One region of the Actinoallomurus acanthiterrae genome, then DNA from elsewhere that is predicted to be linked to it. Evidence: riboswitches for the same ligand, from Rfam matches in the RefSeq annotation. Region 1 holds a riboswitch; each other region holds the start of a gene.
The links. A riboswitch is a leader RNA that binds a small molecule or an ion and turns the genes downstream of it on or off. The one in region 1 is predicted to bind cobalamin.

Region 1 (4,974 bases):
CCGGCTCGTCGAGGTCCGCGACCGCGCCGATCGCGTCGTCCATGAGCGCGATGACGTGCGGGAAGGCGTCCCGGAAGAACCCGGAGATCCGTAGGGTGACGTCCACACGCGGCCGGCCCAGCTCCTCGCTCGGGACGATCTCGAAGCCCGTGACGCGGCGCGACGCCTCGTCCCACACCGGGCGGACGCCGATCAGCGCGAGTACCTCGGCGATGTCGTCGCCCTGCGTGCGCATCGCGGCGGTCCCCCACACTGTGAGGCCGACACTGCGCGGATACTCGCCGGTGTCGTCCAGGTGGCGCTGGATCAGCGAATCGGCGAGGGACACCCCGACGTCCCACGCCGTACGGGACGGGATCGCCTTCGGGTCGACGGAGTAGAAGTTACGGCCGGTCGGCAGCACGTTGACCAGCCCGCGCGTGGGCGAGCCGGACGGACCGGCGGGCACGTAGCCGCCGTCGAGCGCGTGCAGGACCGCGTCGATCTCCCGCGACGTGGCGTCCAGGCGCGGCACGACCTCGCGCGCGCCGAACTCCAGCAGGCGTACGACGTCGGGAACCTCATGGCCGAGCACCTCGGCGCAGACGGCGGTGGCCCGGGAGGCATCCCAGCCGAGCGTCTCCATGCCGACGACGAGCCGGCGCGCCACCGCCTCGAGGAGGTCGACCACGTCGGAGGCGGTCCGCGCGGGACCGTCCACGAGCTCGGCGAGCGCCGTGGCCTCCACCCGCGCGCCCGGTTCGGCGAGCAGCTCGCGCTCGTCCAGCCCGTAGGCCTGCGCGATCGCGGCGCGCAGGCCCGGCAGCGCGCCCGCCCGGCCCGCCCACACCTGCGCGGCGCGGAGCACGGCCAGCACCAGGTTGACGCGCTGCTCCGCCTCCGGAGCCTGGCCGAGGATGTGCAGGCCGTCGCGGATCTGGACGTCCTTGATCTCGCAGAGGTAGCCGTCGATGTGCAGGACGAAGTCGTCGAAGTCGCCCTCGCCCGGCTCGTCGCTGACGTGCAGGTCGTGGTGGAGCTCGGCGGCCTTCACCAGCGTCCAGATCTGGGCGCGCACGGTGGGCAGCTTCGCCGGGTCCATCGCCTGGACGGTGGCGTACTCGTCGAGGAGCTGTTCGAGCTTGGCCAGGTCCCCGTACGTGTCGGCGCGCGCCATCGGCGGCACCAGATGGTCGACGACCACAGCGTGGCCGCGCCGTTTCGCCTGGGTGCCCTCGCCCGGGTCGTTGACGATGAACGGGTAGACGAGCGGCAGGTCGCCGAGGACCGCGTCCGGAGCGCATTCGTCCGACAGCCCGAGTCCCTTGCCGGGCAGCCACTCGAGCGTGCCGTGCTTACCGAGGTGGATCACCGCGTCGGCGCCGAACACCTCGTCCAGCCAGCGGTACGCCGCAAGGTAGTGGTGCGAGGGCGGCAGATCGGGGTCGTGGTAGATCGCCACCGGGTTCTCCCCGAACCCGCGCGGCGGCTGGATCATGAGCACGACGTTCCCGAACTGCAGCGACGCCAGCACGATCTCGTCGTTGTCGGTGTACAGCTCGCCCGGCGGCTCGCCCCAGTGCTCCCGCATGCCCTCGCGCAGCGACTCCGGCAGCGCGGTGAACCAGCGCTCGTAGTCCTTCAGGGGCACCCGGGCTGGCGCGGCACGCAGCTGCTCCTCGGTCAGCCACTCGACGTCGTGGCCGCCCGCCGCGATCAGCGAGTGGATCAGTGTGTCCCCGTCGGTGGGGTGTTCGCCGACGTCGTCAGCCGGCCTCGCGCAGCGCCGCGAGCAGGCGGACCGCCGAGACGGGCGTGTCCAGGCCGACGGCGTTGCCGACGCGGGCGTGCTTGGTCGGGTACGACGACAGCACGATCGCGAGCCTGCGCTCGGCGACCGGCGTGTGCCCGAGGCGTGCCTGGCGGACGGCGATCCCGGCGACGCGCGCGGCCCGCTCCGGGTCGGCGGCGTACACGGGGATGCCGTCCGGCCCCTCCTCCTTGAAGGAGAACGGCACCGAGATCAGCCTGCCGTCGAACTCGGGGATCGCGACCTGCATCGCGGCGTCCATCGGGGACAGCGCGGCGTCCGACGCCTCCCAGGTGGCACGGGACGTCGTCAGGCACAGCCCCTGGATGACGGGAACGTCCAGGGCGGCCAGCGCCCCGGCGTCCCACGCGTCCTCGTCGCCGCCCGCCGACGCGTCCGCGGCCACGGCCCCGCCCGCGGCGAGCACGGTGACGACGAGGGCGTCCGCCCGGCCCAGCAGTTCTAGGAGCTCTTCGTCGGCGGAACGCAGGGAGCCGCAGAAGACGGGCAGCGCGTTCGCGCCCAGCTCCACGATCCGCTCGCACAGCGTGTCCACGAACGCGGTGTTGCCGGACAGCTCGTGCGCCCGGTAGAAGACGACACCGACGGTCGGCCGGCCGTCCTTCGGCTCGACACCGGTCTGATGCACGCCGTACGCCGGCATCCGCTGCGGCGGCTCGAAGCCCTCACCCGTGAGCAGCACGGTGTCGGACAGGAAGCGGGCCAGCTCCCGCAGGTTGTCCACACCGCCCTCGCGCAGATAGTCCAGCGCCTCGGCGGCGACGCCGGCGGGCACCGTCGACAGCGCCATCAGCTCGGCGTCCGGAGCGGCCTCCCCGCCCAACGCGATCAGCGGCAGGCCCCGGCGACGCAGATCCGCCACGCCCTCCTGCCAGGTCTTCAGCCCGCCGAGCAGCCGGACCACCACGACATCGGCGCCCTCACAGAGCCCGTCGAGATCGGCGACGTCCAGCCGGGACGGGTTGCCGGTCACATATCCGGCGTTCGCGGAGCGGGCCGACAGGAGTTCGGTATCGGCCGTTGAGAGCAGCAGGACACGCACGCGTCGTTCCTTCCCTCGGGGGTCCTCGCCCCGGCTCGGGTAAAAGGTCACCGACAGCGGGAAGTCTCCTGACTCCCAGGTCACCGCTCCCCCGCGGCCTTCCAGCTGGTCGCCGTGGCCGTACGCGCGGGTTCGCTACCTGGTCACAGTTGCGGGACAGCCCCGGATTCCCACCGGGTTCCTTCCCTTCGCCGTCGCGCGCCCAGTCTACGAGGACGCCCCCGACCCCGCACCGCCCCAGGTCACCGGAACACCCGGCGCACCCGCACGGCTGCCGCGCCCCGCGGCTCTCTCCTCATCTCCGCCAGGACCTGGCGACGGGATCCCAGTCCGCCCCCACGATCTGCCCGGCCAGCAGCGGATCGGCGAACGCGGTCACCTCCGCGACGACCTCGGCGAAGTCGTCCGGATACGCGTCACCGTCCGGACCCAGCCTCCTCCGCCATTCACGGTAGATACGTCCTCGAAGATCGATGAGTGACCTGATGCTTTCGGAGAGCGGTCGTGGTTTCACTCCTCGGTGATGTGCCGCTTTGGTCACCGCGTCATGCAGCCCGGCACCGGAGAAGGCGTTGCTTCCCGCGAGTCGCCATACGTCGGCATAGTCACGTACCTACAGGAGAGGCATCGGCCATGTATCAAAGTATTACCAGGTCGACGCGAGCTGGTAATACTTTGATACACGCAGACCCTCCGCACCCTCCGCACCCTCCGCGGCCCGCCGGTCGGCGAGGGCCGCCGCGTACCGTGGAGGCCATGGGGAGTGCCGCTACCGTCAGTCAGACGGCCCGCGTACGGCCGTCGGTGCGGCTCGCGCCGTCGGTGGCACGCTGCGTCGGTTACCGGTACGAGGGCTTCGCCCCGGGGACGCATCGGGGGCTCCCGTCCCGGCACCTGACCGTGGTCCTCGGCCTGGACGCACCGACCCGTACGCTCGTCGGCGCGGACCGGACGCCGACCGCCTTCATGGCCCTCGTGGGAGGCATGCACACCTGGCCGGTGACCATCGCGCACGACGGTGACCTGGCCGGGATCCAGCTCGACCTCACGCCGGAGGGGGCGCGTTCCCTGTTCGGGCTGCCCGCCGGCGCGATCGGCGGGGCCGTCCTGTCCCTCGACGACCTGATCGGCCCGCGGGCCGGGGAACTGGTCGAACGCCTCACCGAGGCCACGACCTGGCGGGGACGATTCGCCGTAGTCGAGGACGTGCTGTCGCGCGGCATCGGCCGGCTGCCGGGACCGGCGCCCGAAATCGCGTACGCCTGGCAGCGGCTCGCCGAGACCGACGGGACCGTACGGATCGCCGACCTGGCGCGCGAGGTGGGCTGGAGCCGGCGGCACCTGGGCGAGCGGTTCGCCGCGGAGTACGGCCTGCGGCCCAAGGAGGCCGCCCGCGTGATGCGGTTCGAGCGGTCCAAACAGCTGCTCCAGCGGCCCGGCCGCCCGCCGCTCGCGGACGTCGCGGCCGCCTGCGGCTACTACGACCAGGCTCACCTGGCCCGCGATTGGAACGACCTGGCCGGGTGTCCCCCGTCGCTGTGGCTGGCCGACGAGGAGCTCCCATTCGTCCAAGGCGACGAGGACGCTCCACGGGAACGATGAGGGCATGAGCGAAACACGAATCTGGCCCGCACTCCGCTATAAGGACGCCCACGCCGCGATCCGGTTCCTCGTCGACGCCTTCGGGTTCGAGGAGGTCGCCGTCTACGAGAACGAAGGCCGGGTCGAGCACGCCGAGCTCCGCGCGCCGGGAGGCGGCGGCATCATGCTCGGCAGCGCCACCCGCACCGACAGCGCGATCGCCGACCTGCCGCCCGGCACGGGATCGGTGTACGTCGTGATCGACGAGCCCGACGCGCTGTACGAACGGGCGGTGGCGGCGGGGGCGACCGTCGTTCAGGGCCTGCGCGACGAGGACTACGGGTCGCGCGGGTTCACCGTCCGGGACCCCGAAGGCGTCTTCTGGAGCTTCGGCACCTACGCGGGCTCGGCGTCCTGACCGCAGGTCACGGGGTCAGGACGGGGCAGCCGAGCCACTCCTCGGCGTGCACCGGCGGGGGTGCGCCCTGGGACACCGCCATGCGCAGCGGCCAGAACGGCTCGCGGGACCCCTCCGCGGCGA
Region 2 (4,974 bases), 730 kb from region 1:
GCGGGGTGGGTGACGGCCACGACCCTGGCGGCGTCGGTGGGGAGTTCGGTCAGCCACTGCGCGACGCGGGCGAGCAGTCCGGACAGCGACTCGCCGTCGTGCGGGGCCGCGTGGGGGTCGGTCAGCCATGCGTACAGGTCAGCGGGGTGGTCCGCCTCCACTTCGGTGAGGGTTCTGCCTCGCCAGGTGCCCGCGTCGAGGTCGGCCAGGGCGGGCGCGGTCGCCGCGTCGAGGCCGAGCGCGGCGGCGGTCTGACGGCAGCGTTCCTCGGGCCCGCGGTAGGCCGCCGTGACGCGGCGCAGCGCCCCCGCGGCGGCCGTGGCCGCTTCGGCGCCGTGCGTGTCGAGGGGTTCGTCATCGGGGAAGCGGGCCTCGCGGGTGGCGCGGGTGGCCGCGTGCGCGATGAGCGCGAGCCGTACGGTCATGGGGTAGGTGACCTCCTGCGACGTTGACGGTGCCGACTTTCGGTCGTACGATCCGGACGAACGTGATGGTAAGAGGAAGCCGGTGCAAATCCGGCACGGTCGCGCCACTGTGTTCCGGCCTCGAGCCGGGTAGTCAGACCCTCCGCCATCTAAGCGCTCCACCCGTGACAGGGACGCTGGATCCCTTGAGGAGGCTGTGACATGACGACCTCGACGCTGCCCACCCGCCGTACGACTCCCGTCGTGGTTACCCGTACCCGGGCCGCCCTGTGGCTGTTCGGCACCGTGCTGCTCGGCCTGGCCGTGTACTACTTCATCGGCGTCGACCAGGGCGCGACCTCGGTCTTCGGCAACAACATGGCCATCCACGAGTTCGTCCACGACGCCCGGCACCTCCTCGGGTTCCCCTGCCACTGATCCCGTCCGCGACGCCACACCTTTAGGAGTACGCCGTGGAACGGCGATTCATCCTGCGTGGGCTGCTCGTGGGCGCGATCGGTGGAATCCTGGCGTTCGTCTTCGCGCGGATCTTCGCCGAACCGCAGATCCAGGCCGCCGTCGACTATGAGAGCGGCCGGGACGCCGCGCAGGCGATGCTCGACAAGGCGGCGGGCATCACGCCCGAGGCCGCCCACCCGGACCTCTTCAGCCGCACCATCCAGGCGAACGTCGGCGCCGGCGTCGGCGTCATCCTGTTCGGCGCCGCGATGGGCGCCCTGTACGCGGTCGCCTACATCCTGGCCTGCGGCCGCACCGGGAACCTGCGGCCACGGACGCTGGCGCTGCTGGTCGCCCTCGGCGGGTTCCTGGGGTTCTACCTGATCCCCTTCGCCAAGTACCCGGCCGATCCGCCCGCGGTCGGCCACCACGAGACCATCCGCGACCGAGGTGGCCTGTACCTGCTGATGGTCGGGTTCTCCATCCTGTTCCTGATCCTGGCGGTCTGGCTCGGCCAGAAGCTCAAGCCCCGCTTCGGGAACTGGAACTCGACCCTGCTGGCCGGGCTGGCCTGCGTCGTGGCGCTCGGGGTCGTGATGGCCGTGCTTCCCTCGTTCGGGCACCTGTCGGCGAACGTCCACGAGTACGGCAGGCACGCGACGGAGACACCGCTCCCGCTGAAGAACCAGCAGGGGCAGATCGTCTATCCGGGTTTCCCGGCGGACGTGCTGTTCTCCTTCCGCCTGTACTCGGTGGCCGCGCAGGCGATCATGTGGGCCGCGATCGGCCTGTGCTTCGCGCCGATGGCCGAACGACTGCTCGCCCGTACGGCCGAAGGTCCCCGGACCGCGCAGGCACCGGTCACGGCGTAGGACGCACCTCCCGAAGGCCCTCGGCGGATCACCGCCGAGGGCCGTTTCGGCGCGCGCGGCTCGCAGGCTCCCTTCCGCAACACGCCCAATATCTAGTGGTGGTGCGCTCCTCTACCCCCTACATGTATGGTTCTCGTTGTTGCTGGTTCACCTGTTCCTTCTGGGACAGGTGTCGTAAGAGGGAACCCGGTGGAATTCCGGGACTGCCCCGCAGCGGTGAGCGGGAACGACCGCCGTCAATGGCACTGGGCTCGATCGGGCCTGGGAAGCGACGGCCACTAGGCGTCTGCCCTGGCAGGCGTGCCCGCGAGTCCGAAGACCTGCCAGCGACCCGTGCGCGAGAGCGCGCGGTCGTCCAGGCCTCGCGGGAGGGCCGGCGGCGGAGCCTGCCGTCCGTGCGCGTCCGTTCCGCGAGGGTGAAGCCCACGAGGAGAGCACGTGACACAACAGCTCATCGCGCCCAACCCGGCCACCGCCGCTTCCGAGGTCGAGCGTGTCTGCGCCAGACTGCCGGAGGCCGATCCGGCGCTCATCACCGGAGCCGGTGATCTGGCCGAGGCCGTACGGCGGGCCGCCGCGCTGGTCGTCACCGACCCGGTCTACTCGACGGTGGCGGCCCGGCTGCTCGCCCGGTCGATCGCGGCGGAGACCGGGCCGGTGACGTTCACCGAGTCCGTCGCGGTGGCCCATGGGCAGGGGCTGCTCAACGAGCAGACCGCGGGGTTCGTCGCCGGTAGCGCGGCGGCGCTGGACGCGCTGGTCGACCATGACGCCGACGACCGGTTCACCTACTTCGGGCTGCGCACCGTCTATGACCGGTACCTGCTGCGGCATCCGACGACGCGGCGGGTGCTGGAGCGCCCGCAGCACTTCTTCCTGCGGGTGGCCTGCGGGCTGGCCGAGAGCGTGGCCGAGGCGGCGGAGCTGTACGGCCTGATGTCGCGGCTGGCGTACCTGCCGAGTTCGCCGACGCTGTTCAACTCCGGGGCCGCCCGCCCGCAGCTGTCCTCCTGCTTCCTGCTGGACTCCCCGCGCGACGAGCTGGAGGCCATCTACGAGCGGTACGGCCAGGTGGCCCGGCTGAGCAAGTACGCCGGCGGCATCGGGATCTCCTGGAGCCGGGTGCGGAGCCGGGGCTCGCTGATCCGGGGCACGAACGGGCACTCCAACGGGATCGTGCCGTGGCTGCGGACGCTGGACGCGAGCGTCGCGGCGGTCAACCAGGGCGGCCGGCGCAAGGGCGCCGCGTGCGTCTACCTCGAGCCCTGGCACGCCGACGTGGAGGAGTTCCTCGAGCTCCGGGACAACACCGGCGAGGACGCGCGGCGTACGCACAACCTCAACCTGGCCAACTGGGTGCCGGACGAGTTCATGCGCCGGGTCGAGGCGGACGCGACCTGGTCGCTGTTCGATCCCAAGCAGGTGCCGGAGCTGGTGGACCTGTGGGGCGAGGAGTTCGACCGCGCCTACCGGGCGGCCGAGGCCGAGGGCCGGTTCGTCCGGCAGGTCCCGGCGCGGCAGCTCTACGGGGCGATGATGCGCACCCTCGCCCAGACCGGCAACGGCTGGATGACGTTCAAGGACGCCGCCAACCGCGCCTGCAACCAGACCGCCGAGCCCGGCAACGTCGTGCACCTGTCCAACCTGTGCACCGAGATCCTCGAGGTCACCCACGACGCCGAGACCGCGGTGTGCAACCTCGGCTCGATCAACCTCGCCGCCCACGTGACCGACGACGACCTCGACTGGGCGCGGCTGCGGGCGACCGCGCGTACGGCGGTGCGGTTCCTGGACCGGACGATCGACCGCGGCTTCTACCCGACGCCGGAGGCGGCGACGGCGAACCGGCGGTGGCGGCCGATCGGGCTCGGCGTGATGGGCCTGGCGGACGTGTTCTTCCGGCTGCGGCTGCCCTTCGACTCACCCGAGGCGCTCGCGTTTTCCACGCGCATCGCCGAGGAGATCGCGCTCGCCGCCTACGGGGAGTCCGCGGCGCTGGCCGCGACCTACGGCCCGCACCCCTCCTACGACCGGACGCGCGCCGCCCGCGGCGTCCTGCACCCCGACCACTGGCCGGACGCCGTACCGGTCCACGCCGCCGAGTGGGAGACGCTGCGGGCCCGGATCGGCGAGGTCGGGCTGCGCAACTCGCTGCTGGTCGCGATCGCGCCGACCGCGACCATCGCCTCCATCGCCGGCTGCTACGAGTGCGTCGAGCCGCAGGTGTCCAACGTCTTCAAGCGCGAGACCCTGTCGGGGGAGTTCCTGCAGATCAACACCTACCTGGTGGCGGACCTGAAGGCGCGCGGGCGGTGGACGCCGCGGGTGCGCGACGCGATCAAGCGCGCCGACGGATCGGTGCAGGAGATCGCGGAGCTCCCGGAAGAGCTGCGGCGGCTGTACCGCACCGCGTGGGAACTCCCGCAGAAGGCGCTGATCGACCTGGCCGCGGCTCGTACGCCCTACATCGACCAGTCCCAGTCGCTGAACCTGTTCATGGCGAGCCCGACCATCGGGAAGCTGTCCTCGATGTACGCCTACGCCTGGAGGTCAGGTCTCAAGACCACGTACTACCTGCGGTCACGGCCGGCCACCCGGATCGCGCAGACGACCGTCGCCCCCGTCCAGGAGACGCTCATGTGCTCCCTGGAGAACCCCGAGACCTGCGAGGCGTGCCAATGAGCGAGCGCAGCGAGCGAATCATGAGCACAGTGCGCCTGGCCGCTCCCCCGACGAAGGAGGGCTCATGAGCCTGCTCGACCCCGGCATGGACCTGACCCTGCGGCCGATGCGCTACCCGGCCTTCTACGACCGGTTCCGCGCCGCGATCCGCAACACCTGGACCGTCGAAGAGGTCGACCTGCATTCCGACCTCGCCGATCTGGCCCGGCTCACACCCGAGGAACTGCACCTGGTCAACCGGCTGGTCGCTTTCTTCGCCACCGGTGACACGATCGTGGCCAACAACCTGGTGCTCAACCTCTACACGCACCTCAACGCGCCCGAGGCGCGTCTGTACCTGTCACGGCAGCTGTTCGAAGAGGCCGTGCACGTGCAGTTCTACCTGACCCTGCTCGACACCTACCTGCCCGACCACGACGAACGCGTCAAGGCGTTCGCCGCGGTGGAGAACATCCCCTCGATCCGCGACAAGGCGGAGTTCTGCTTCCGCTGGATCGACTCCCTCGGCGCGATGGACCGGCTGCGGACCCGGGAGGACCGGCGGGCGTTCCTGCTCA
Region 3 (4,974 bases), 3.4 Mb from region 1:
TCACCGGCCGGCAGGAGTTCGTCTGGACCAGCTCGTTCGCGACGATGGGCTTCGCGCTGCCCGCCGCGGCCGGGCTCGCCCCGCTGGCGGGCGGGCGACCGGTCGTCGCCGCGGTCGGCGACGGCGGGGTCGCGGTCACGCTGAGCGAACTGGGCGCGCTCCGCGACCTGGACCTGCCCGTGGTGGTCGTGGTCTTCGACAATGGCAAGCTCGGCGCGATCAAATTCGAGCAGGAGATCATGGGCTGGCCGGAATACGGGTCGGCCCTGCACAACGGCGATCTGGCCGAGATCGCCCGCGCGTACGGCGTGGCGGCCGAGCGCGTCACGTCCATGCCGGAGCTCCGTCGCGCGCTGCGGGTGGCCGCCCTCGTCCGGCGTCCCTTCCTCATCGACGTGGCGTGCGACGCCAACGAGATACCTTCGCCGGCCCAGGGCCGCCCGGCGGCGACCCAGGTCACCGGCTACCTCCTCGCCCTGGCCCGCGAGGGCCGCGCCGGCTTCGAGGCGGCGGCCCTGAGGACGGCCCCCTCACCTCCGGAAGGATCCGATCGTGATCGGTATCGTCATCCAGTCGTTCGCCGGCCTGCTGTGGACCGTGGCGTACATCCTGATCATCCGCGAGGGCGGCCGCAGCCGCGTGTACGGCATGCCGATCGTCGCGCTCAGCGCCAACCTGGCCTGGGAGTTCTTCTACACGTTCGTCGCGCTGCCGCCGCACCACGACCCGGTCAAGCTGGCCGCGCAGTTCGTCGTCAACTTCGTGTGGTTCGCCTTCGACCTCGTCATCCTCTGGCAGACGCTGCGGTACGGGCCGGCGCAGTTCTCGTGGCTGGTGTCCTGGTGTGGCCGGGCCGGCTTCTACGCGATGTTCGCGGCCTCGCTGGCCATCACCGGCGCCACCGTGGTCCTCCTGAACGAGGAGTTCCACGACGTGTACGGCGTGCGTGCCTCGTTCGTGCAGAACCTCGCCATGTCGGGCCTGTTCCTCGGCATGCTGAACGCCCGGCGCTCGCTCGCCGGCCAGTCGCTCGGCATCGCCCTGTCCAAGATGGGCGGCACGCTGCTCGCCGCGCTCGGAGTGCTGTTCTATCCCCCCGCGCCGGTGTACCGGCACTCCACACTGCTGCCGTTCCTCTATGTCGCCATCTTCGCGCTCGACCTGACCTACACCTGGATGGTCCGGCGCCTCGGCAGGACCCCGGCCACGGACGCCGCCGCCGGGACCACGGCGGCGCCCGTGGACACCGGAACCCCGCCGCTCCCCGCGAACGGCGCCCTCGAGCCGCCGCTCACCCCGCTCGGGCGCCGGGACCGCTCCCGATGACCCGGCCGTCCGATGAAACCGAGGCCGCCGGCCCCTGGCAGGTCGAGGTCGCCCCGCACTGCGTCGGCAGCGGGATGTGCGCCGGCACCGCGCCGGAGTACTTCCGGCTCCACGGCCCGCGATCGCGGCCCCTTCGCCCGCGCTCCGCGCCGGACCCGAAGCTCATCGCCATCGCCGAGTCATGTCCGGTGGAGGCGATCCGCATTAGCACGGCGGACGGCGTTGTGCTGGCCCCCGAAGACGACTGAACCGGAGAAAGGACAGGACATGACCGCACCGGACTACCCATTCGGCGACGGAACCCGGCTGGAGATGGAACCGGAGTACGGCCGCCTGCGGAAGACCGAACCGATCAGCAGGGTCCGGCTGCCGTACGGCGGCGACGCCTGGCTCGTCACGCGGTACGACGACGTCCGCCAAGTGCTGACCGACCAGCGGTTCAGCGCCCGCGCGATGACGTCGAGCCAGGACCCGCCCCGATTCACCCCGATGCCGCTGTTCCCGGCCGGGGTGATGAGCATGGACCCGCCCGAGCACACGCGCATCCGCAGCCTGGTGTCCAAGGCGTTCACGGCCCGGCGCGTCGAAGCGCTGCGGCCCCGGATCACTGCGATCGCGGACGACCTCGCCGATCGCCTGCTCGCGCAGGGACCGCCGGCGGATCTGGTGGCGCTGTTCGCCCTGCCGCTCCCGGTCACGGTCATCTGCGAGCTGCTCGGCGTCCCCTTCGAAGACCGAAATCGGTTCCGGGTGCTGTCGGACGCGCTGCTGTCCACGACCGCGCTCCCGATGGAGGAGATCGGGGCGGCGGTGGCGGAGCTCAACGAGTACCTCGCCGGCCTCATCGCGCTGCGGCGCGAGGCATCCCGGGACGATCTGCTCACCGCGCTCGTGCAGGCGCGGGACCAGGAGGACCGGCTCTCCGAGCAGGAACTCGTGGAGTTCAGCGTCGGGCTTCTGGTAACCGGCCACGAGACCGCGGCGACCCAGATCGCCGACTTCGCCTACGTCCTCGCCCGGCATCCGGACCAGCTCGCCGCGCTCCGCGCCGACCCGTCCCTGGTGCCGCAGGCGGTGGAGGAACTGCTCCGGCACACACCGCTCGGCGCGGTCAGCGGCATCCCCCGCATGGCGGTCGAGGACGTCAAGCTCGGCGACGTGCTGATCCGGGCGGGCGAGGCGGTGATCCCGTCCATCAATTCCGCCAACCACGACGAGGGGGTGTTCGACCACCCAGAGGCCCTCGACATCCGCCGAGAGGCGAATCCGCACATCGCGTTCGGCCACGGCGTGCACTTCTGTCTCGGCTCGCAGCTTGCCCGGGCCGAGCTGCAGGTCGCGCTGGAGACGCTGGTGACGCGCCTGCCCGGGCTGCGGATCGAGGTCGCGGACCAGGATCTCGCCTGGAAGACGGGCCTGCTGATCCGCGGCTTCCGGGAACTGCCCGTCTCCTGGTGATCGGGGGCGGCGGGGATTGATACGCTCGCGGCGGCATGAACTGACGCGAGGTGCCCCTACGAGGGGAGAATCGGGAAGCCGGTGAAATTCCGGCACGGGCCCGCCGCGGTAACCGGGGAGCCGCCGTCCACGCGCACACGCGCAGCCACTGGCCGCCAGGCCGGGAAGGCGGATGGTCAGGCATCGATCCGGAAGTCCGAAGACCGGCCTCGCTCCACCGGCCACCGCCAAGGTGGCCTGACGCAGCGGGAGCCTGCCCATGAACCCCGGCATCTACGACGTGGTCCACCGTCGCCGTGACGTGCGCGCCCAGTTCACCGGCGCGCCGATACCAGAAGACGTCATCCACCGGATCCTGACGGCCGCGCACGCCGCGCCCAGCGTCGGGCTCTCCCAACCCTGGGACTTCATCATCGTGGCGGACCCGGCCGTCCGGCACGCCTTCTACGACCACGTCCAGCACGAACGCGCCACGTTCACCGCCACCCTCACCACAGCCGCCGCCGACCGTTTCGCCCGGATAAAGATCGACGGTGTACTGGAGAGCAGCCTGTCGATCGTGGTCACCTACGATCCCGACCGAGGCAGCCCCGCGGTCTTGGGCCGACACGCCATCGCCGACGCGGGACTGTACTCGGTCTGCCTGGCCATCCAGAACCTCTGGCTGGCCGCCACCGCCGAAAACCTCGGCGTCGGCTGGGTCTCCTTCTACCGCGAACCGCATCTGCGTCAACTGCTCGGTATCCCGACCGGGATCCGGCCCGTCGCCTGGCTGTGTCTCGGGCCGGTCACCCACCTGGAACCCGTACCGGACCTCGAACAGCACGGCTGGCGCCACCGCCGCCCCCTGGAGACCACGATCCACCACGACCACTGGTGAGCCCCGCAGCGCGTCATCGTAGGTCCACGGCGACGACCCGGGATGGCCGCCGTACTCGTCGTCCCGGTCGGTCATGGTGTTCGACACCGAACCCACCGTCGTCAGCGGAGGCTACGACTCGGCCCGCGCGCTCGCGCCGCGCTGACCCCGACCTCATCCAGGTACAGCCCTCGCCCAACGGGTCCTTGCGGGAAAAGCTCTCGGCAGTATATGCACACGGCCATAGCCACAGTCTCTGGCGCATGGCCCTGGCACGTCCGGCTCCCCCAGCACCATCCGCCTGACATGCAGTATCCGGGCATGTGATCACTTGACTTTCCATTGGCTCGCTATAGCCTAGTGCACATAGATACCACGACTCATCTCACCAACACCGAGGCGATCGTCCTCGGCGTTCTGGCACGCCGACCCGCCTCCGGCTACGACCTGCGGGCGTGGCTCGAAAGGCATGGCATCTTCCTCGGCTACCGGGCCTCGTTGTCGCCGATCTACCGCACGCTGGCGAGGCTGGAGCAACAGGGCCATCTGCAGCACCGGCTCGAGGACCGTCCCGCCGGCCCGGACGCGAAGGTGTACCGGCTGACCGCGGTGGGACGGCGGGCCGTCGTGGCCTGGGCGCGTTCCCCGTTCACGCCGTCACCCCGGCCGATGGACCCGGACTTCACGATCCGGTTCGTCCTCGGCGGGCAGTTCGGCAAGGACATCGCCGTCGAGGTCCTGCGCACGGAGCTGGAGTACCGGCTGAAGCAGAAGACCGGACCGGACATGACGCCCGCGCCTGCCACCGGCCCGATCCCGGAGCTCGACCCGGATTGGTGTGCCGAAGTACAGACCCTGGCCCACGAGCGCGGGTACGCCTCGACGGCCGCCTACATCGCCTGGCTCGAGCTCACCCTCGCCCGTTTGGAGAGATGATGCGGATCATCTACGTCGACGTCGACACCCTTCGCGCCGACCACACCGGGCCCTACGGATACGCCCGGCCGACGACCCCGAACCTCGACCGGCTCGCGGAGCGCAGCGTCGTCTTCGACCACTACTACGCGTCGGACTCGCCCTGCCTCCCGTCGCGCACCGCGCTCACCAGCGGTCAGTTCGGCATCACCAACGGCGTGATCGGCCACTGGGGCGAATCGGCCCGGTTCCGGCTCGACACCGGGCACGGCGCGCCGGAGGAGCGCCCCCTCCTGGGGCAGCACCTACAGCGACACGGGCACTACCTGGCCGCGGTGTCGATGTTCGCCGAGCGGCACCGGGCGTACTTCTTCCTGGGCAACTTCCGTGAGTCGGTACGGGCCACCGACCGGCTC

Region 2: another riboswitch for cobalamin. It lies ahead of ACYVF7_RS10420 (ribonucleoside-diphosphate reductase subunit alpha); the one in region 1 lies ahead of cobN (cobaltochelatase subunit CobN).
Region 3: another riboswitch for cobalamin. It lies ahead of bluB (5,6-dimethylbenzimidazole synthase); the one in region 1 lies ahead of cobN (cobaltochelatase subunit CobN).

Annotation. Positions count from the first base shown of each region.
Region 1 covers NZ_BAAHCO010000001.1:2,850,631-2,855,604, reverse strand. The annotation lists partial or broken gene cobN (cobaltochelatase subunit CobN) at 1-2,852, opposite strand, end outside; cobalamin riboswitch at 2,914-3,036, opposite strand; gene ACYVF7_RS13870 (hypothetical protein) at 3,148-3,366, opposite strand; gene ACYVF7_RS13865 (helix-turn-helix domain-containing protein) at 3,609-4,454, shown strand; gene ACYVF7_RS13860 (VOC family protein) at 4,459-4,851, shown strand; gene ACYVF7_RS13855 (AMP-binding protein) at 4,859-4,974, opposite strand, start outside.
Region 2 covers NZ_BAAHCO010000001.1:2,120,089-2,125,062, forward strand. The annotation lists gene ACYVF7_RS10405 (histidine phosphatase family protein) at 1-425, opposite strand, end outside; gene ACYVF7_RS10410 (CbtB domain-containing protein) at 627-842, shown strand; gene ACYVF7_RS10415 (CbtA family protein) at 878-1,735, shown strand; cobalamin riboswitch at 1,862-2,077, shown strand; gene ACYVF7_RS10420 (ribonucleoside-diphosphate reductase subunit alpha) at 2,174-4,417, shown strand; gene ACYVF7_RS10425 (ribonucleotide-diphosphate reductase subunit beta) at 4,482-4,974, shown strand, end outside.
Region 3 covers NZ_BAAHCO010000001.1:6,237,338-6,242,311, forward strand. The annotation lists partial or broken gene ACYVF7_RS29620 (thiamine pyrophosphate-dependent enzyme) at 1-338, shown strand, start outside; gene ACYVF7_RS29625 (transmembrane-type terpene cyclase) at 553-1,326, shown strand; gene ACYVF7_RS29630 (ferredoxin) at 1,323-1,574, shown strand; gene ACYVF7_RS29635 (cytochrome P450) at 1,594-2,784, shown strand; cobalamin riboswitch at 2,816-3,010, shown strand; gene bluB (5,6-dimethylbenzimidazole synthase) at 3,044-3,664, shown strand; gene ACYVF7_RS29645 (PadR family transcriptional regulator) at 4,004-4,579, shown strand; gene ACYVF7_RS29650 (sulfatase family protein) at 4,576-4,974, shown strand, end outside.